DNA from 3 places in the Bradyrhizobium sp. CCGUVB1N3 genome. Region 1 is predicted to be linked to each of the others. Evidence: predicted binding sites of a transcription regulator. Region 1 holds the regulator's gene; each other region holds the start of a gene.

Region 1 (6,562 bases):
CGTTTGCCGAGGTGAACACATCCTGCCTGCATCCGGCGACCGCCACCAACGCGCCAAGCGTATTCAGCGCGTTTCCGCTGCTGGATATCGAGCCATATCGCTACTGAAAGGATGCAATGACCTCCCTTCTCTCTCCCGGCAGCGCGGATGCGCTTCTGTTCGATCTCGGTCGCGTGGTGCTCGACATCGACTTCTCCAAGGCGATCACCTGCTGGGCGGGACATGCCGGCTGCGAACCGCAGGCCATCATCGCGCGCTACGTGCGGGACAGCGAAGCCTATCGGCTGCATGAGATGGGCAAGATCAGCGACGAGGCCTATTTCGACTCGCTGCGGCGCTCGCTCGGGATCGAGATTTCCGACGCGCAGTTCCTGGAGGGGTGGAATGCGATCTTCGCGGGCGAGATGCCCGGCATCGCAAACCTGTTGCCGCGCGCTGCGAAGCACGTGCCGCTCTACGCCTTCTCCAACACCAACCGGCCGCACGTGAAATATTTTTCGAAGGAGTACGCCGATTTGCTCGGTCATTTCCGCGAGCTTTATCTGTCCTCCAGCATCGGCCTACGCAAACCCGACGCGGAAGCCTTCGACCATGTCGTCGCCGCGATCGGCGTGCCGGCGAAGCGAATCGAGTTCTTCGACGATCTCGCGGAAAACGTCGAAGGCGCGCGGGCGCGAGGGCTGACCGCGGTTCACGTGACGTCGCCTCGCGACGTCGGCGAGGCGCTGAAGGCACTGGGACTCTGAGAGCACGGCCGCTTTGCTGCGGCCGCTCGGCATCTGGTTCCGGCCCACTCCTGGAACTTTTCAAGTGAATTATGGAACCAACTCGCTCTGTGCATTTTTGTACAGAGTTCCCGGAACGGATCAGCGCGTCGGGAGTCATATGGCCGTTGGGTTTCTCTACAACGGACGCGTGATCGTGTTGGGCAAGACCTACTTCAACAAGCAAGCCTCGATCCTTCTCAAATTCGCCAAGTCGACGTCGAACTCGCAGCTCTCCGCCAAGCTGGTCAGCAAGGCGGCGGATCTGAAGTCGCAGGGCGACCCGTTGCCCGAGATGGATCACAGCCTGAAGGCGCCCGACGTCGATCCGGACAATGAAACGGGAGCCACCTGATGCTAGCCGTGAGCCTAGTCGTCGCCGTGGCCTGTCTGGCCACCGTCATTCCGGTCTTTCTCGTCTTCGAGACGATCGCGCGGCGACCGCGCTAGGCGCATTCAACTGCGCTTGGGTTGAGGCCGATCGAGACGCTGCCGTTGCGCGCGCATGCGGCTCGTCTTCTCCTTGAGCGCTTCGATCTCCTCGTCAAGCTTTGCGCTCCTCGACTTCGGCGGCTCATCGCCGCGCAGCTTCTCGAGCGCCTTCTCGACCGACAGCTTTGAAGTCTCTGCCATCAGCGTTCTCCCGGACGTCTCCTGACGCGCCTGCGTGCGGTGGCGCGCAGCAACTCTGAGCCGGAAGCAGGACGGCGCGATATTGTCCCAATGGGCATCCCGGCGGCCTTCTCCGCGAGAGATAATTCATCTCCACCTTCGCAATCCCCCTTTTGCCACGACGCCTGCTCTCGGCTAGAACGCAACGCAACTCTCTCGTTCGATTTGCCCAGCAGGAGTTCAGCCCGTGGCCCTGATGCCGGTTTCCGACGCGCTCGCTGCGGTGCTCGCGGGCGTCGAGCCCGTGGCGGACGAGATGGTCGCGCTGGATGCAGCCTACCATCGCGTGCTGGCCCGCGATGTCGCGGCGCGGCGGACGCAGCCGCCACAGGCAATGTCGGCCATGGATGGCTATGCGGTGCGTGCGGCCGATGCGGCGAAGGTGGGCGCAGAGCTCACCGTGATCGGCGAGGTCGCGGCCGGGCGGCCGTTTGCGGGAACGGTCGGCGCGGGAGAGGCAGTGCGGATCTTCACGGGCGGCGTGGTGCCCGATGGCGCGGATGCGGTGGTGATCCAGGAGGACACGGTCGCTGACGGCAAGCACGTCGCGATCAAGGAGGCCGCGATTGCCGGACGGCACATCCGCCCCGCCGGCGTCGATTTCCGCGAGGGCGACGTGCTCCTGAGGAAGGGAAGCAGGCTCACCGAACGCGACTTGTCGCTTGCCGCCGGCATGAACCATCCGGAGCTTGCCGTCCGCCGCCGGCCCAGGGTCGCGATTCTCGCGACGGGCGATGAGCTCGTCATGCCCGGCTCCACGCCCGGCATGGGCCAGATCGTCTTTTCCAACGGCTACGCCCTGCATGCGCTGGCGCGGGCCGAGGGCGCCGAAACGGTCGATCTCGGCATTGCCGCCGATACCGTTGCGGCGACCACCGCCGGCATCCGCCGGGCCCGCGAAAGCGGTGCCGACATCCTGATCACGACCGGCGGAGCCTCGGTCGGCGACCACGATCTGGTCCGGCCGGCGCTCCAGGCCGAAGGCTTCGAAATGGCGTTCTGGAAGATCGCGATGCGGCCCGGCAAGCCGATGATGCACGGCCGTCTCGGCGCGATGCGGGTGATCGGCCTGCCCGGCAATCCGGTCTCGTCCTATGTCTGCGGCTTCCTGTTCATGGTGCCGTTGATTCGCGCGCTTGCTGGCCGCTCGCGCGTTCATCACCGTCGCGAGCGCGCCGTGCTCGGGCGCGACGTCGGGCCCAACGACGTCCGCGAGGACTATCTGCGCGCCCGGCTCGAGGAGCGCGAGGACGGCACGCTCGTCGCCGTTCCCGTCAACCACCAGGACTCCTCGCTGCTTGCGAATCTTGCTGCCGCACAGGCACTTCTCGTGCGCGCGCCGTTTGCGCCGAAGGCGGACGCAGGCACGCCTTGCGAGGTGTTGCGGCTACCCTTGTAAGTGCGATCTGATTCGCGCGTGGCGCGAACTTCGCCGCGTTCACCAAAAATTAAGTGGTTGCGGAACACATATCGAACATATAGTGTCCGTTCATGATTTGTTTCGAGCATCTAGCGGCTTCTGCTGAATCTGACGTCTCGGAATCGAACGACATCAACCGGGGGATTTGGTCGAGATGTTAACGCGCAAACAATACGAGCTTCTGCGGTTCATCAGTGAGCGCCTCAAGGAAAGCGGCGTGCCGCCCTCCTTCGACGAGATGAAGGACGCGCTCGATCTGCGCTCGAAGTCGGGCATCCACCGCCTGATCACCGCGCTGGAAGAGCGCGGCTTCATCCGCCGCCTGCCCAACCGCGCGCGCGCCATCGAGGTCATCAAGCTGCCCGAGCTTCAGGCCGCAGGCGCAGGCCGCCGCGGCTTCACGCCCAGCGTCATCGAAGGCAATCTCGGCAAGGTGCGGGGCGCAAGCGCTCCGGTTGATGACGGCGAGCGTCCGGTCGCCGTGCCCGTGATGGGACGGATCGCGGCCGGCACGCCAATCGAGGCATTGCAGACCCGCAGCCACACCATCAGCGTGCCTCCGGACATGCTCGGCTCCGGCGAGCACTACGCGCTCGAGGTGCGCGGCGATTCGATGGTCGACGCCGGCATCCTGGATGGCGACATGGCGCTGATCCAGCGCAACGAGACCGCTGATACCGGCGATATCGTGGTGGCGCTGATCGACGACGAGGAAGCGACGCTCAAGCGCTTCCGCCGGCGCGGTGCGTCGATCGCGCTGGAGCCCGCCAACACCGCCTATGAGGTGCGCATCCTGCCGCCGAACCGGGTGAAGATTCAGGGCAAGCTGATCGGGCTGTACCGGAAGTACTGATGGCCCGGCAGATCGCCGGCTATCGCGCAGCAACACGGGCGGACGGATTGTCCGCTCCGGCGGGATAGTGTTTTCACTTCGGGTGCGATTATCCCCACACCTGCGCGGAGCTAGATCCTCAAGCATCGCAGGCGCGAGAGCGCTGTGCACGATGCAGAGGAAAAACCCATGCGACAGATGATTTTGAGCGTGATCACGGCGGCCTTGATCGCGGGATCGGCATCCGCAAGCGACGCAGCGCAACACCACCATCCCGTTCGCAAGACGGAGCAGGTAGCGACCAGTGCGCCATTCCGCAATGCCAACAATGCGATCGCACCTGCGGCGCAGGCGAGCTGGCCCTATTCGGGGTACTCGGCTCCCGCCGGCCGCTGATGAAAGCTCGCGTGAGTGAATGGTGTGAACCAAGATAGAGTCACGGCGGGAGGCTTTGTTCCTCGTTAGCCGGGAAAGATAAAGTGATCGGGCAACGCGCAGACGAGCCGCAGATTTGCCCACAAACGCGATACACTCGGAGGCTTCCACTCTGATAGAGGCCTGCGCCTCCGGGGGGCGCGGACCTGCTATCTCGCATGAGGAGCACTCCGATGTGTGACTACAGCCTGCATGCCGTTGCGACCCGCCCCGCTCAAGTCGGCGAGACGATCGTCACGACAACCTTCCGCGGCACCTCGACGCGTGGATTTGCGTCGGAGCGTGATCTCTCGGTTGCCGTCTGCCTTCTGCCCGGCACCGAGCTCGCCTTCGCCGACAACGTCCGCTACGACAATCGCTGGATCTGGACGCGCACCGTCAACTCGCGCGTCGGCAAGTTCGGCAAGGTCGATCCGCACATTCCCGATCGTCATCATGATGCGATCGAATTCCCCGACGGCAACTACGTGCTGGTGACGCAGCTCGTCGAAGGCCAGCGTGCCACGGTTCTGCAACTGCCGGTAACGCAGCCGCTCGGCGAGAAGATAGAGCAGCCCGCCGTCGAGCAGCACACGACCCAAACGCCCACGACACGCCTGCCGATCGGCTGACGCGTCTTCTAGTCCTCGGCCTGCAGGTCGGCCTCCGACGGCGTAGCGTCTTTGCTGCGTGGAGTAGCCGGCCGCGGTGCGAGGCTGAGCTCGAAATCGCTATCGCCGGCCCCAGCCGGCGACCAGGGGCGGTTTGCGCCTCTTGCTTTCACCGTTTGCAGCGTGAAACCGTCGCCACTGCGCGACAGCACGAGCGCGCCTTGCGTCTTCAGACGCTCGCGATCCACGACCATCGCCGCGCAATCGGTTGCTGCCGGCTTCGCCGTCACCACCAACGCGGCACGGCTGCAATCATCGGCCAGCGCATCGACGCGCAGCGACAGCGCGACAAGACGACCATCGGCGAGCGGCGTCACGCAACCGCCCTCGTCGCATGAGACGCCGTCGGCGAGCGAGGTATCGGTCGCGCTGCGCGAATCGGCATCGGCTGCAAGCCACTCCTTGAGAAGAAAATTGTCCTTGCCGGTTCGGATCAGGTGCAGTTGGCCATCCTTGCCTCGCACCGCGACGCTGCGGCCGTCGCCTGCGATCAGGATGTCGGGCTGGCGCACGTGCAGCGCCCAGCCAATCGCGAGCGCCAGCACGACGGCGCCCGCCCAGCGCAGCGGCGTGCGCAACAAGCCCATCAGAACGAGGCCGACGCTGGCGGCAATCAGCGGACCGGTCCCGAAGGCGGTGATGCGGCCGACGGCGCCCGGTAACGCCGCGACCCAGCGTGTCACAACGACCATCCAGTCGATGCCGATCCCCATCAGCCACCAGAACACGCCATCGAGCCCGAACGGCGCTGCGATCAGCCCCAAAAGTCCGGCGGGCATCACCAGCGCCGAGACCACCGGCATCGCCGCGAGATTGGCGAGTACGCCGTAGGGCGTGACGCGGTGGAAATGGAAGGCGGCATAGGGCGTGGTCGCGAGCCCCGCGATCAGCGAGGCCATCAGCAGCATGACGAGCTCGCGGCCACCCCAGAGCGCGATGCGCGCGGTGGCGGAATCGTCGGGCGACGCGAACAGGTTCGGCATGCCGATCTGCACCAGCGCGACAAGACCAAGCGTTGCCGCGAACGACATCTGGAAACTGGGGTGAACCAGGGCCTCCGGCGCGACCGCGAGCACGATCATCGCGGCAACCGCCAGCGTGCGGAAGGTGATGGCGCGTCGATCGACCATCACCGCGATCAGCACCACCGCTGTCATGAAAAACGAGCGCTGTGTCGCGACCTCCGCGCCGGACAGCAGCAGGTAGAACGCGGCGGCCACAAGTGCTGCCGCAGCCGACCATTTCTTGATCGGATAGCCCGCCGCAAATCCCGGGACCAGCGCCAGCAGCGCGCGCACCGCAAAGAACACGACGCCGGCGACGACCGCCATGTGGTAGCCGGAGATCGACAGCACGTGCCCGAGGCCGGAGATGAACATCGCGTCGTTGACGGGCTCGGTGATTGCGTCGCGCCGCCCGGTGAGGAGCGCGGTGGCAATCGCACGATTGTCGCCGTCGAGCGTGGCGCGGATGCGCGCGTCGATCGCATCGCGCAGGCCCTGCATGATCGCGGCATAGCGCAGCCGCAAGCCTCCGGTCTCCGGTGGCGCGGCGACCGTGATCGCCCCCATTGCAAAGCCTGACGCGCCGATGCCCTGAAAGAACATGTCGCGGGAGAAATCGTAGCTGCCGGGCCGCAGCGGCGCGAGCGGCGGCATCAGCCGCGCCTTGAGTTGCACGAAGCTGCCGACCTCCGGCGCTGTGCCCTTGCGCACCGACAGCCGCACACGCTCGAGCTGGATGTCGCCGCGCTGCGCCTCCATCGCCGTCACGCGCAACACGAAGCGGT
Region 2 (6,562 bases), 970 kb from region 1:
GATCGTGGTTTTTTCCCGGATGCAGGTCAGCACGTCCTGCAAGGGACGGCGCGCGTGATGGTGATAGAGCACTTCGTTGGTCGCAAGCAGCGGCACCTTTGCATTCGCCGCGAGACCATCGAGCCGCGCGAGACGGCGCCGGTCGTCGCCGCGGTAGAGCAGGCTCGCCGCCAGCCACACGCCCTCGGCGCGGCTCGCCTTCAGTTTTCCGAGAACATCCAGCGCTTGTCCCGGCTCGAAGCGATGCGGCAGTGTCAGGACCAGAAGCTGGCCTTCGGCAAACTCCAGGAGATCGGCGAAGCTGAGATGGCATTCGCCCTTCTCGATCCGCGTGATGTCGTCGCCGCGCTTGCCCCGGGTGAGAAGCTGGCAGAGCCGACCGTAAGCGGTGCGGTCGCGCGGATAGACCAGGATGTCGGGCGTATCATCGATGAAGACGATGCGCGCGCCGATCAGGAGTTTTGGCTTGTGCAGCACCTCGGCATTGTCGAGCTCTTTGTAAGCGCGCACGACGCCGGCGAGCGTGTTGTGATCGGCAATCCCGATCGCGGGAATGCCCAGAATGCCGGCCTGATGCACATAGGCGCGCGGATCCGAGCCGCCGTGCAGGAAGGAGAAGTTGGTGGTGATGCCGATCTCGGCATAGGCTGGCGTATTCATGCGAAGAGACCGTGCACATACCAGTTGGCGGGAACGGACCTGCCCTCCTCGTCCACGAGCTCGCTGTCGTAGAGACCATCGCGAAAGATCCAGAACCGCAGGCCTTCGGCATCCTCGACGCGAAAATAATCCCGCGTGAGCTGCTTGCCGTCCTGGCGCCACCATTCCATCGCGATGCGCTCGGGCCCTTCCACCCGCACCACCGCATGCAGCGCGCGTCGCCAGGTGAATTGATGCGGCGCTCCGTCCGGCACGGTCGCGAACGGCACCTTGATCGGCTCCGGTCTGTCGAACAGCCGCAACGGGCGCAGCGGTGGCTCGCTCTCAACGCGCGATGGCCATTCGGCCTGCGCGGCGGCGGCGAGATGATGCTGCGCGGGCGCGGCCAGCACGGCGCACTCCGGGATATGCGTATCCTGCGGCCGGTGCACGACGACGCGCTTGCCGCCGATCCGCGCGGCGATGCGGTCGATCAGCGCGGCGAGCTCGTCATTATCGTGGACGTGCGCATCGAGATCGCGCTGCTCCTGCACCACGATCTCGGTGCGGCTCGCCGAGAGACGGACCATGTCGAAGCCGAAGCCGGGATCGAGGGGATCGGCGAGCGCGTCGAGCCGCTCGCGGAACAGACGATCGATGACTGCACTTCGTGTCACCGGGCGCCCCGTCTCGACCATGATCGCGCGCACCACGCCGTCGGTGCGGAAGAAGGAAGCCTCCAGCCGCCGCGCGCCCTTGCCTTGCTTCTCCATCGAGACGATCAGCGTATCCGCGAGCCGCGACAGCGTCATCGCGATCATGGTGTCGGTCGCGATCGGCTCGGCGAAGCGCTTTTCCACGATGTAGTCAGGCAGCGGCTTGCGCGGGCTGATCGGCGCATCGCCTTGCCCCAGCGCATGCGCGAGCAGCGTCGAGAAGCGCGCACCGAAGCGCGCCGTGATCTCATGGGGGCTGCGCGAGGCGACATCGCCGATGGTTTTCAGGCCGGCGCGGCGCAGGCCCGTGGTGATGGCGTCGTCCGCGCCGAGCGCCGAGACCGGGAAGCGGTTGATCGCTTCCGCCTCCGCGCCATCGGCAACGATGGTGCTAGGTGCCTGCCGCGTCAGCGTGCGCGCGCAGATCGAGGTCGAGGCGATCGCCGCGCTGATCGCAAACCCCTGCCGCGCCAGCGCACGAACGAGCGCCTGCAACAGGTTGGCTTCGCCGCCGAACAGATGCGCGCAGCCGGTGACGTCGAGAAAGAGGCCATGCGGGGGATCGAGCGCCACCAGCGGCGTGAAGCGGTCGCACCAGTCGGCGATATCCTCGAGCGTCTTGGCATCCGCCGCGACATCGGCGTCGAACACCTTTAATTCCGGACAGATCGCGCGGGCATTCGCCAGCGGCTGGCCGATATGCAGGCCGAGGCGGCCGGCCGCGTCATCGAGCGCGTAGATCGAGAGCGCGTTGTTTTCCTTGGCAACGACGATGCTCGGCTGATCATTTCGTTTTAACGCGTTTTCTTCACGCGAACCGATGTCCACTTCGCTTGAAAATGCTTTATCCGGCCTTTCGCTGATGAGCGAAAGCACCCGCTTGATGCGATCGATGGGCAGGCGCGGCAGCCACAGGCTGAGGATACGACGACGGTTCGCTGAACTGGCACTCATCACACTTCCATTCCATGATCCACCGGCCGACCGGGCCATGACGATTGCGAACGAGTTCGGCATCGAAGCAAGGCGCGCCCCAGGCGCTCCACGCAGATCCCGGCGGCGAATGCGCCGCCCGCAACATCCATCTGGTTTCCGCGGTTGACGGCAGAGGGTTTGCTGCCATCCGCAGCAGCAGCCCGGTTACGCCGGAAGCTTGGGCTGCAAGCGTCAACTTGCGGCTCGCCACGAGATCGAATTGTCTGGTCTCGCCCCAGAGCTCGAGCACGACGGCACCCAGCGCATCGCAGGCAAGCGCATCGGCTGACGTCCGCAGCGCGCTCTCGACATCGACAGCGCGCACCATCACCACGCGACGCGGATCAAGGCCGAGCTCGGCAAGCCCGCTCATCGACAGCGCGCCTGTCTCGATTTCCGAAAAGTCCTGGCGCACCCACAACAGCGGCCGGCGCGCAGTCACGCGGCCGGCGAGTCCCGTGACAAACCCCGTCGCGGCCGTGCCCTGACGTCCCTCGCAAAACACTTCGTGGATCGCGGCGCGTGCCAGCCCACCCTGCAAAGCCTGATCGGCTTCCGGGTGGCCGAGCGCCACGCGATCGCGATGATGCGCGGCCTCCGACGTCTCGATGCGCTCGATCTGGCCGCGCAAAGCCGCAAGCGCGCTTGTGCGTGCGCTCATTGCTCGCCGCTCCTTGCCTGATGGGTCGCCAGGATCGTCAGAAAGACAAACGATCGGCTGGCTCATTTGTTCATGATATGTTCTAATATAAAGCTAACAGCGCCGCCGGAGTCAATCGAATTGGCGCGCCCGCAGATTCGTGAGTGGAATCAAGAGGATTCAAGTGCCATGTACCTCATCACCCTCGATAGCGAGACGGATTTCGACGGCTGGCGCAAAGCCGCACGCGCGCTGGCACTGCATCACATCGCCCCCGTGGACGTGACGTGGGGCGTGCAAGGCCAAACCAAGGATCAGATGCCGTCCGGCCTGTCCGAGGCACAGAACCTTCCGCCGATCGAAATCGAAAACACCTTCAACGTGCCGTCCAATTTCATCGAGCTTGCGCGCGTCGCGATCCTCTATCGCGATGCCCAGCGCTTTGCGCTGCTCTATCGCCTGCTGTGGCGGTTGAAAGCCGATCACGATCTATCGGCAGCGATGAGCGATCCCGATGTCGCGCTGGCCACCGCGATGGCAAACAGCGTGCATCGCGACGTGCAGCGGATGCGCGATGTCGTCCGTTTCCGCGAGATCGGACGCGAGCAGAAGGCGCATTATGCCGCCTGGTTCGTGCCGGAGCATCACATCGTCGAATTCGCCGCATCTTTCTTCGCGCGCCGTTATGCCGACATGCCCTGGTCGATCCTCACGCCCGACATCTGCGCCCATTGGGACGGGCACGTGATCTCGTTCACGCCGGGGATCAGCCAGACGGAGATGCCTGCACCCAACCGATTGGAGGAGACCTGGCGCCGCCACTTCCACCCGGACCGGCCGATCGCACCGGAAGCATCCAACAAGCGCGTGAGGAACCTCCCGGAAGCCTCGATACTTGAACCTCTGCTCGCCGATGCCGAGCGCTGGACCGGCGGACGGACCACCCCGCGTCCGGAGGCAGCCATGCCACGCAAACCCGCCGCTGATGATCTCGAAACGCTGCGCGAGGAAGCTGCTCATTGTCGCGCCTGCCCTCTCTACAAGGATGCGACCCAGACAGTGTTCGGTGAAGGCCCGAAGTCCGCCACCATCATGCTGGTCGGCGAGCAGCCCGGCGACAAGGAAGACATCGCCGGTCATCCCTTCGTGGGACCAGCCGGGCAGATGCTCGACCGCGCGCTGGAAGAGGCCGGCGTCGACCGCAGGAAGGTCTACGTCACCAATGCGGTGAAACACTTCAAATTCGTGCCGCGCGGAAAAATCCGTCTGCACCAGAAGCCGAGCACGCCGGAGATCCGCGCCTGCCGGCAATGGTATCAACGAGAACTGGCGGTCCTCCAGCCCAGCCTCGTCGTCGCGATGGGCGCGACCGCCGCGCAAAGCGTGTTCGGCAAGATTACGCCGATTGGCAAGAACCGCGGCCGGCTGATCGATCTTGCCGACGGCCGCAAGGCGCTGGTGACGGTGCACCCGTCCTATCTGCTGCGGCTGCCGGATCCCAAGGCCAGGGAGCTGGAGTACCAGCGTTTTGTCGACGACCTGAAGATCGCAGCTGGATTCCGGGAAAAATCGGCACGGGCAGCGTGATGTAACTCACGCTGCGCCGCGGCAGATACCCGTGGAGAAGCGCCGTCATTTCAACTGCCTGTCACATGCCGCGCGCAAAATCGGGGCACAGGGACAGGAGAGTTTTCAATGAGTGACCTTGCTTTACCCGGCTCCATCGAGCCGGCCTTGCGGAGGGGCCCCGACCTCGACCGCGGTTTTCATCCGCTGACCGGCATTATCTACATGGGGATCATCGCCGCGGCGCTGCTCTTCGTCGCCTACAGCATCTGGGTCGACATCGATGCGACCGGCACGCAGGTCAAGAGCATTGCGCCCTTCCTCATGCTCTTCGTCGCGCTGCTGATCGCGCTCGGCTTCGAGTTCGTGAACGGCTTCCACGACACCGCCAATGCGGTCGCAACCGTCATCTACACCCGCTCGCTGCCCGCCCACATTGCCGTGGTGTGGTCCGGCATGTTCAACCTGTTCGGCGTGCTGCTCTCCTCGGGCGCGGTCGCGTTCGGCATCGTCTCGCTGCTCCCGGTGGAATTGATCCTCCAGGTCGGCTCCAGCGCCGGCTTCGCCATGGTGTTCGCGCTGTTGATCGCGGCGATCATCTGGAACGTCGGCACCTGGTATTTCGGCCTGCCGGCGTCGAGCTCGCACACGCTGATCGGTTCGATCATGGGCGTCGGCATCATGAACGCGGTCCTGCATGGCCGCAGCGGCACCTCGGGCGTCGACTGGGCCCAGGCCACCAATATCGGCAAGGCATTGCTGCTGTCGCCACTGTTCGGCTTCGCGCTCGCCGCCGGCCTGCTCCTGATCCTGCGCACCGTGCTGCTGCGCGCCACGCCCGCTTTGTTCGGCGAGCCGAAGGGCGACCAGCCGCCGCCGTGGTGGATCCGCGGCATCCTGATCCTCACTTGCACGCTGGTGAGCTTCTTCCATGGCTCCAATGACGGCCAGAAGGGCATGGGCCTGATCATGCTGATCCTGATCGGCACTGTGCCGACGGCCTACGCGCTCAACCGCGCGCTGCCGGCGAGCCAGATCGAGGCGTTCAGCGCGAACTCGGAGGCCGCGAGCAAGGTGATCGAGGCCAAGGCCGCCGGCTACAACGTGATCGGCAACCCGCGCCCCGCGGTGACCAACTACGTCGCTCAACACGAGGTCAATGGCGGCACGTTCCCGTCGCTCGCCGTGCTGGTGCGCGACATCGCAAAGCAGGTCACCACCTACGGCTCGCTGGCGAAGGTGCCGGCCGAAGTCGTCGGCAACACCCGCAACGACATGTACCTCGTCTCGGAAGCGATCCGCTTCCTGATGAAGGACAAGGAGGCCGAGCTCAGCGCCAACGACGTCGCCGTGCTCACCGCCTACAAGGGCTCGCTCGACAGCGCCACGAAGTTCATCCCCGGCTGGGTGAAGATCGTGGTCGCCATCGCACTCGGGCTGGGCACCATGGTCGGCTGGAAGCGCATCGTCGTCACGGTCGGTGAGAAGATCGGCAAGACGCACCTGACCTACGCGCAAGGTGCATGTGCCGAGATCACGGCGGCCGCCACCATCGCCGCTGCCGACATCTACGGCCTGCCGGTATCGACCACGCATGTGCTGTCGTCCGGCATCGCCGGCACCATGGCGGCGAACGGCTCCGGTCTGCAATGGGCGACGATCCGCAACATCGCGATGGCCTGGGTGCTCACCCTGCCCGCCGCGATGATCATCTCCGGCGTGCTCTACTACGTGTTCTCACGCGTGTTCTGAGCGAGGGACGCTCCACGACAAAGGGCCCGCGCATCGCGCGGGCCCTTTTCCATTTCGTCAGGCTTGTGTGCTTACGACGCGGCCAAAGAGCTCTCCACCAGCTTGATCCAGTAGGACGTGCCGTAGACGATCGCCTCGTCGTTGAAATTATACGCGGGGTGATGCAGACCGGCGCTGTCGCCGTTGCCGCAGAAGATGAAGGCGCCGGGGCGCGCTTCCAGCATATAGGCAAAGTCCTCGCCGCTCATCTGCGGCGGCATCTCGTGCACATTGG
Region 3 (6,562 bases), 4.1 Mb from region 1:
GCGGATTCTGGCATAGCGCCGAGAGATAGGCGACGAAGATCACGGTGCCGATGGCGCTGGTGAAGTTCTCGCAGGTGATTGCGAAGGCGAGCGCCCATTGATTGGTGCCGACGAGTGCGAGCCATGAGAAGGACAGGTTCGCGATTGCCTGCACCACGCCGCCGATCCACAGGCTCGTTGCAAGCGAATAGCGCCGCGCCACGAAGCCGCCGGCAAAGCCGCCGATCAGGGTTGCGGCAAGACCGACGCCTTTCACGATCGCCGCGTAATCGTTGCGGGAGAACCCGAGGTCGATCACGAACGGTGCCGTCATGGTGCCGGAGAATGCATCGGTGAACTTGAACAGCACCACGAAAGCGAGCGCGGCGAGCGCATCCTTGCGCGACAGGAATTCCGAGAAGGCACCGATCGCGGCGTGCATGACGCGCGCGAATGCCGTCTCGGTCTGCGTTGCGGCTTCGGCCTTCGCCGATTGTGCAGGCTCGGTGGCGAGGAGCGCGGTGATCGTGCCGATCAGCACCATCGCCGCCATCACCACGTAGCCCCACATCCAGGCGGACGGCTTCGGAATGCCGGTGCTTTCGAAGCCGGATACGACGAACAGCGCGCCCGCGGTCGAGACCAGCATGCCGATGCGGTAGGCCGCGACGTAAGACGCCATGCCGGCGGCCTGCTCGCTCTCGGGCAGGCTCTCGACCCGGAAGGCGTCGACGACGATGTCCTGCGTTGAGGACGTCGTCGCCACCAGCAGCGCACCGAGTGCGACGTAGAACGGCGAGCGTGCGGGGTCGGTCAGCGCCAGGAGCAGGATCGAGATGATCAGCAGGAGCTGCGAGAACAGCAGCCAGCCGCGGCGGCGCCCGAACGCGCGGGTGAACAACGGCACATGCAGCGCATCCACCAGCGGCGCCCACAAGAATTTCAGCGTATAGGGCGTACCGACCAGCGCGAACAGCCCGATGGTCCCGAGATCGACGCCGGACTCCCGCATCCATACCAAAAGCGTCGAGCCCGACAGCGCCAGCGGCAGGCCGGAGGAGAAGCCGAGGAACAGCACGATCAGCACCCGCGGTTGCAGGTACACGGCAAGGCTCTCGCGCCAGGAGGCGGCGGAGGGCTCGGTGGTTGCGGGAGCAGTTCCGGAAGTCGCGTCGGGTGCGGTCATGGAGAGTTGGTAGCAGATTCTGGCCGAAAAGACTCTCGCCGCGGTCGGTGAGGTGGAAGCTCTCAACGCCCCCTCGGAGTCATCGTCCGCGAAGGCGGACGATCCAGTACTCATCAGCGTCTCGGTTCAATCACGACCGCCGCGGAGTACTGGATGCTCCGCCTTCGCGGGGCATGACACTGTACCTTAAGGATCACTCCCCCGCCTGGAGCTTGCGGGGAAACAGCTCCGGCGTGTTGGCGACGAGCCGCGGTCCCTCCGGCGCGTCGGTCTTGCTGAAATCGAGTTCCTCGATTCTTCCGGCGCGCTTCTCGATCTTGTCGGCGGAGATCAGGATCTGGCGGACGTCCTCGTTCGCGTCGGCAAAGTGCTTCTGCAATTTCAGCACGCGGTCGCGCAGGCGGCCGAGGTCGTCGCCGAGCTTGATCACCTCGGTCTGGATCTGATCGGCGGCGTCGCGCATGCGCGCGTCCTTCATGATCTGCTGCATCACCTGGATCGCCAGCATCAGCAGCGAGGGCGAGACCAGCACTACGCGGGCGCGATAGGCCTTCTGAATCACGTCGTCGAAACCGTCGTGGATTTCGGCGTAGACCGACTCCGACGGCACGAACATCAGCGCCATCTCCTGGGTCTCGCCGGTGACGAGATATTTTTCGGCGATGTCGCTGACATGCTTCATCACGTCGCCGCGCAGCCGCTGCGTGGCGACGCGTCGCTCCTCGTCGGTGCGTGCGTCGTGCAGCGCGGTCATCGCCTCCAGAGGAAATTTTGCGTCGATGCACAGCGGCCGCTGGTCGGGCAGGAACACCACGCAGTCGGGCCGCTTGCCGGTCGAGAGCGTGAACTGGAACTCGTAGGAGCCCTTCGGCAGCCCGTCCTGGACGATCGCTTCCATCCGCGCCTGGCCGAAGGCGCCGCGCGACTGCTTGTTGGCGAGCACGTCGCGCAAGGTCGTCACCTGCGTCGTCAGGTCGGTGAGGTTCTTGTGTGCGCTGTCGATGATGCCGAGCCGCTCGTGCAGCGCGCGCAGGCTCTCCATGGTGTTGCGTGTCGTATGCTCCATGGACTGGCCGACGCGATGCGTGACCGAATCCAGCCGCTCGTTGACCGCGCGCGCCATCTCGGCCTGGCGGCCGGCGAGCGTCTGCGCCATGGCGTCGACGCGGCCAGACGCCTCGCTCTGGGCGCGCAGCATCTGGCTCAGGCGCTCCTCCAACTCGTCGGCCCGGATGGTCTGGGCCATGGCGAGTTCCGCGCCACGCCGCGAGCCGCGGGCGATCACGATGGCGATCACCAGGAGCAGGATGAGGGCCAGCACACCGAAGCCGATCAGCGCATCGACGGTGCGCACCGGCCAGTCGCCAGCGGTAAAAATGATCTCGTTCATGTCAACCCTTCTAGCCGATTCGCGAAGCGACACGAACGAAGAGGGAACATTTATGGTTAACCAGCGGTGAATTTTTATGGTTAACGAAGCCCTAATTATTATGGTTAGCAGACCGTTAACGCCGTTCCCCGCCGGATTGACCGCACCGGGCGCGCGGCTTAAATCGCCGCCATGGCCCTCAGAGAAATCATCATCCTGCCCGACAAGCAGTTGCGCCTGGTCTCCAAGCCGATCGAAAAGGTCACGGCGGAGATCCGCAAGCTTGCCGACGACATGTTCGAGACCATGTACGACGCGCCCGGCATCGGGCTTGCGGCGATCCAGATCGCGCAACCCCTGCGTCTGATCACCATGGACCTCGCCAAGCGTGACGAGAACGGCGAGACCGCGCGAGAGCCGCGCGTCTTCATCAATCCGGAGATCGTGGCCTCGTCCGAGGAGCTGTCGGTTTACGAGGAAGGCTGTCTCTCGATCCCCGAATATTACGAGGAGGTCGAGCGGCCTGCGAAGGTGCGCGTGCGCTTCACCGATCTCGACGGCAAGCTGCACGAGGAGGATGCCGAAGGGCTCTACGCCACCTGCATCCAGCACGAGATCGACCATCTCAATGGCGTGCTGTTCGTCGACTATCTGTCAAAACTCAAGCGCGACCGCGTGTTCAAGAAGTTCGAGAAAGCCGCCAAGCGCGCGGGAGAGTAAGTTTTAGCGCTGCCCCATACTCCCTGCGCTCCCTCCCCCCTTGTGGGGGAGGGCAGGGGAGGGGGGCCCAGCAATAGGTGCTCATCATTTGCGAGCGCCAGCAACAAGGCGCCTGCATCGTCCGCGCTCAAGCCGAGAGAGCGCGCCGTGTGGCACCCCCCTCCCTAGCCCTCCCCCACAAGGGGGGAGGGAACGCAGTGAGTTCTGTTGATGCCCCTCCGCCTCATCTTCATGGGTACGCCTGATTTCTCCGTGCCGACGCTGCTCGAGCTCGTCGCGCATGGCCACGAGATCGTGGCCGTCTACACCCGTGCGCCGAAGCCGGGCGGGCGGCGCGGGCTGCAATTGCAGCCGACGCCGGTTGAAGACGCCGCGCGAAAGCTCGGCATTCCCGTGCTGACGCCAAAAACACTGAAGACGCAGGAAGCCCTCGAAGAATTCTGCGCGTTCGATGCCGACGCAGCCGTCGTCGTCGCCTACGGCATGATCCTGCCGCAGGCGATCCTCGATGCACCAAAGCTCGGCTGCTACAATCTGCATGCCTCGCTGCTGCCGCGCTGGCGCGGTGCCGCGCCGATCAACCGCGCGATCATGGCCGGCGATGCCGAGAGCGGCGTCATGGTGATGAAGATGGACGTGGGGCTGGACACCGGCGACGTCGCCATGGCCGAGCGTCTTGCGATTTCGGACAGCATGACCGCCGCCGATCTGCACGATCGCCTCGCCCGGCTCGGTGCCGATCTGATGGTGCGCGCGATGGCCGCGCTGGGACGTGGCGGTCTCCAGCTCAAAAAACAGAGCGAGGACGGCGTCACCTACGCCGCCAAGATCGACAAGGCCGAGGCGCGCATCGACTGGAGCAAGCCTGCGCGCGCGGTACTGCGGCATATTCACGGCCTGTCGCCGTTTCCCGGAGCATGGAGCGAGCTTGCGGGCGCGAGCGAAAACGCGCGCGTGAAAATCCTGCGCTGTGAGCTCGCAAAAGGCTCGGGCGCGCCCGGCGACGTGCTCGACGACCAGCTCACCATCGCCTGCGTCGAGGGCGCCATCCGCATCATCGAGCTGCAGCGCGAAGGCAAGGCGCGGATGCAGGCCGCGGACTTCTTGCGCGGGGTGCCGTTGAAGGCGGGCGCCAAATTCATGTGACCCTGTCATACCCCGCGAAAGCGGGGTATCCAGTACGCTGCGGCCTCTCCGGTCTAGTTGCGCCGCCTCTGGAATACTGGATCGCCCGCCTTCGCGGGCGATGACGTCGAAATTGGACTTGGATGCCCCGCTACAAGCTCACCATCGAATATGACGGCGCGCCGTTCTGCGGCTGGCAGGTGCAGGCGACGCTGCCCTCGGTGCAGGGCGCGCTCGAGGCGGCCGTGAAGGCGATGTGCGGCACTGACGTGCGCGTGCATGGGGCTGGCCGCACCGATGCCGGCGTGCACGCGCTCGGCCAGGTCGCGCATGTCGATATTGAAAAGCCCTTTGCGCCGGATCGCCTTCGCGATGGCCTGAATGCGCATCTGCGCCCCGCTCCGATCGCGGTGCTCGAAGCCGCGATCGTGCCGGAGACGTTCGAGGCGCGCTTTTCGGCCATCAAGCGCCACTACCGCTATCGCATCGTCAACACCCGCGCCAATCTCGCGCTCGACGTCGGCCACGCCTGGCGCGTGTCGCGCAGGCTCGACACCGACGCCATGCATGCGGCCGCGCAGCGCCTGATCGGCAAGCACGATTTCACGACCTTTCGCGACACCGAGTGCCAGGCCAAATCGCCGGAGAAGACGCTCGACCAGCTCGACGTGCTGCGCGACGGGCGTGAGGTGACGATCCTCACCTCGGCGCGCTCGTTCCTGCACAGCCAGGTCCGCTCGATGGTCGGCTCGCTGGTCTGGGTCGGCGAAGGCCGCTGGAGCGCCGATGACCTCTCCGCAGCGCTAGCCGCCCGCAACCGCGCCGCCTGCGGCATCGTCGCCCCGCCTGAGGGGCTGTATCTGGTGCGGGTGGATTATTGATTGGCTGAGCGCTTTCGCGCCCCGTCGTCATGGCCGGGCTTGTCCCGGCCATCCACGATCTTCCTTCGCCGCAGCTAAAAACGTGGATGCCCGGGACAAGCCCGGGCATGACGGTGGAGTACGTGGCGATAGCGGAAGTCCTACCCAAAATACCGCGTCAAAATCCCGCGATAGACCCGCGTCAGCTTCTCCAGGTCCGCGACCGGCACGCGTTCGTCGATCTGGTGCATGGTCTGGCCGACCAGGCCAAACTCGATCACCGGGCAATAGCTGGAAATGAAGCGCGCATCCGAGGTGCCGCCTGACGTCGACAGCTCGGGCTTGCGTCCCGTCACCTCCGAGATCGCGGAGACCGCGAGATCGGTGAACGGGCCGGGCTTGGTGACGAACACGTTGGAGTTCGAGGGCTCCCAGACGATGTGCGCGCGGATGCGGTTGCCGCAGGCTTTTGCCAGCCGCGCCTCGACCAGCTCGCGCAGGCTCGCCTGTGTGTGATTGTCGTTGTAGCGGATGTTGAACTTTGCGCGGGCCTGGCCGGGGATCACGTTGTAGGCGGAGTTGCCGACGTCGACGGAGGTGAATTCCAGGTTGGACGCCTGGAACTGCGCGCTGCCATGATCGAGCGGCTCGTCCGAGATCGCGACGATCAGCCGCGAGATATCGGGCACGGGATTGGACGCGCGGTGCGGGTAAGCGACGTGGCCCTGCCGTCCCTCGACATGGAGCGTGCCGGATTGCGAGCCGCGGCGGCCGACCTTGATGGTGTCGCCGAGCGTCTCGACATTGGAGGGCTCGCCGAGCACGCAATGGTCGAACGTCTCGCCGCGTTCGGCGGCCCATTTGAGCAGCTTGATCGTGCCGTTGATGGAGACGTCTTCCTCGTCGCCGGTGATCAGGAAGGAGATCGAGCCCTTCCCGTCGGCGCGCGGCTTGCCGCCATTCGCTGCGAGATGCTCCAGCACTGCAGCGACGCTGCATGCGATGCCGCCCTTCATGTCGACCGCGCCGCGGCCATAGAGATAGCCGTCCTTCACCTCGCCGGAGAATGCTCCGAGCGTCCACGCCGATTCGTCGCCGGGCGGCACCACGTCGGTATGGCCGGCGAAGGTGATGTGCGGCCCTTCGGTGCCGATGCGGGCGTAGAGATTGTCAATGTCGGCGGTGCCGGGCTCGCCGAAGGTGACGCGATCCGTCGTGAAGCCGGCGGCCTTCAGGAGGTCTTCGAGGACACCGAGGGCACCGGCATCGGCCGGGGTGACGGAGGGGCAGCGAACGAGGTCGCGGGTGAGGGAAACAGCGTCA

What was found. Region 1 encodes LexA, which represses DNA repair genes until DNA is damaged. Its sites were predicted from a motif close to TGTTCNNNNTGTGTTCNG; they were not measured.
Region 2: the regulator LexA is predicted to act here: its motif matches at 3,059-3,076, upstream of NLM33_RS12385 (ImuA family protein).
Region 3: the regulator LexA is predicted to act here: its motif matches at 2,587-2,604, upstream of NLM33_RS27260 (DNA recombination protein RmuC).

The regions. Positions count from the first base shown of each region.
Region 1 covers NZ_JANADR010000001.1:1,635,965-1,642,526, forward strand. Annotated here, with positions in the region: gene NLM33_RS07730 (alpha-hydroxy acid oxidase) at 1-107, shown strand, start outside; gene NLM33_RS07735 (HAD-IA family hydrolase) at 117-746, shown strand; gene NLM33_RS07740 (hypothetical protein) at 886-1,119, shown strand; gene NLM33_RS07745 (hypothetical protein) at 1,221-1,397, opposite strand; gene glp (gephyrin-like molybdotransferase Glp) at 1,624-2,835, shown strand; gene lexA (transcriptional repressor LexA) at 3,011-3,709, shown strand; gene NLM33_RS07760 (hypothetical protein) at 3,878-4,084, shown strand; gene NLM33_RS07765 (hypothetical protein) at 4,297-4,734, shown strand; gene NLM33_RS07770 (ComEC/Rec2 family competence protein) at 4,743-6,562, opposite strand, start outside.
Region 2 covers NZ_JANADR010000001.1:2,605,756-2,612,317, forward strand. Annotated here, with positions in the region: gene NLM33_RS12375 (error-prone DNA polymerase) at 1-660, opposite strand, end outside; gene NLM33_RS12380 (DNA polymerase Y family protein) at 657-2,309, opposite strand; gene NLM33_RS12385 (ImuA family protein) at 2,200-2,991, opposite strand; gene NLM33_RS12390 (UdgX family uracil-DNA binding protein) at 3,160-4,557, shown strand; gene NLM33_RS12395 (inorganic phosphate transporter) at 4,666-6,288, shown strand; gene NLM33_RS12400 (M20 aminoacylase family protein) at 6,360-6,562, opposite strand, start outside.
Region 3 covers NZ_JANADR010000001.1:5,709,053-5,715,614, reverse strand. Annotated here, with positions in the region: gene NLM33_RS27265 (MFS transporter) at 1-1,165, opposite strand, end outside; gene NLM33_RS27260 (DNA recombination protein RmuC) at 1,359-2,555, opposite strand; gene def (peptide deformylase) at 2,727-3,254, shown strand; gene fmt (methionyl-tRNA formyltransferase) at 3,465-4,400, shown strand; gene truA (tRNA pseudouridine(38-40) synthase TruA) at 4,523-5,260, shown strand; gene dapE (succinyl-diaminopimelate desuccinylase) at 5,401-6,562, opposite strand, start outside.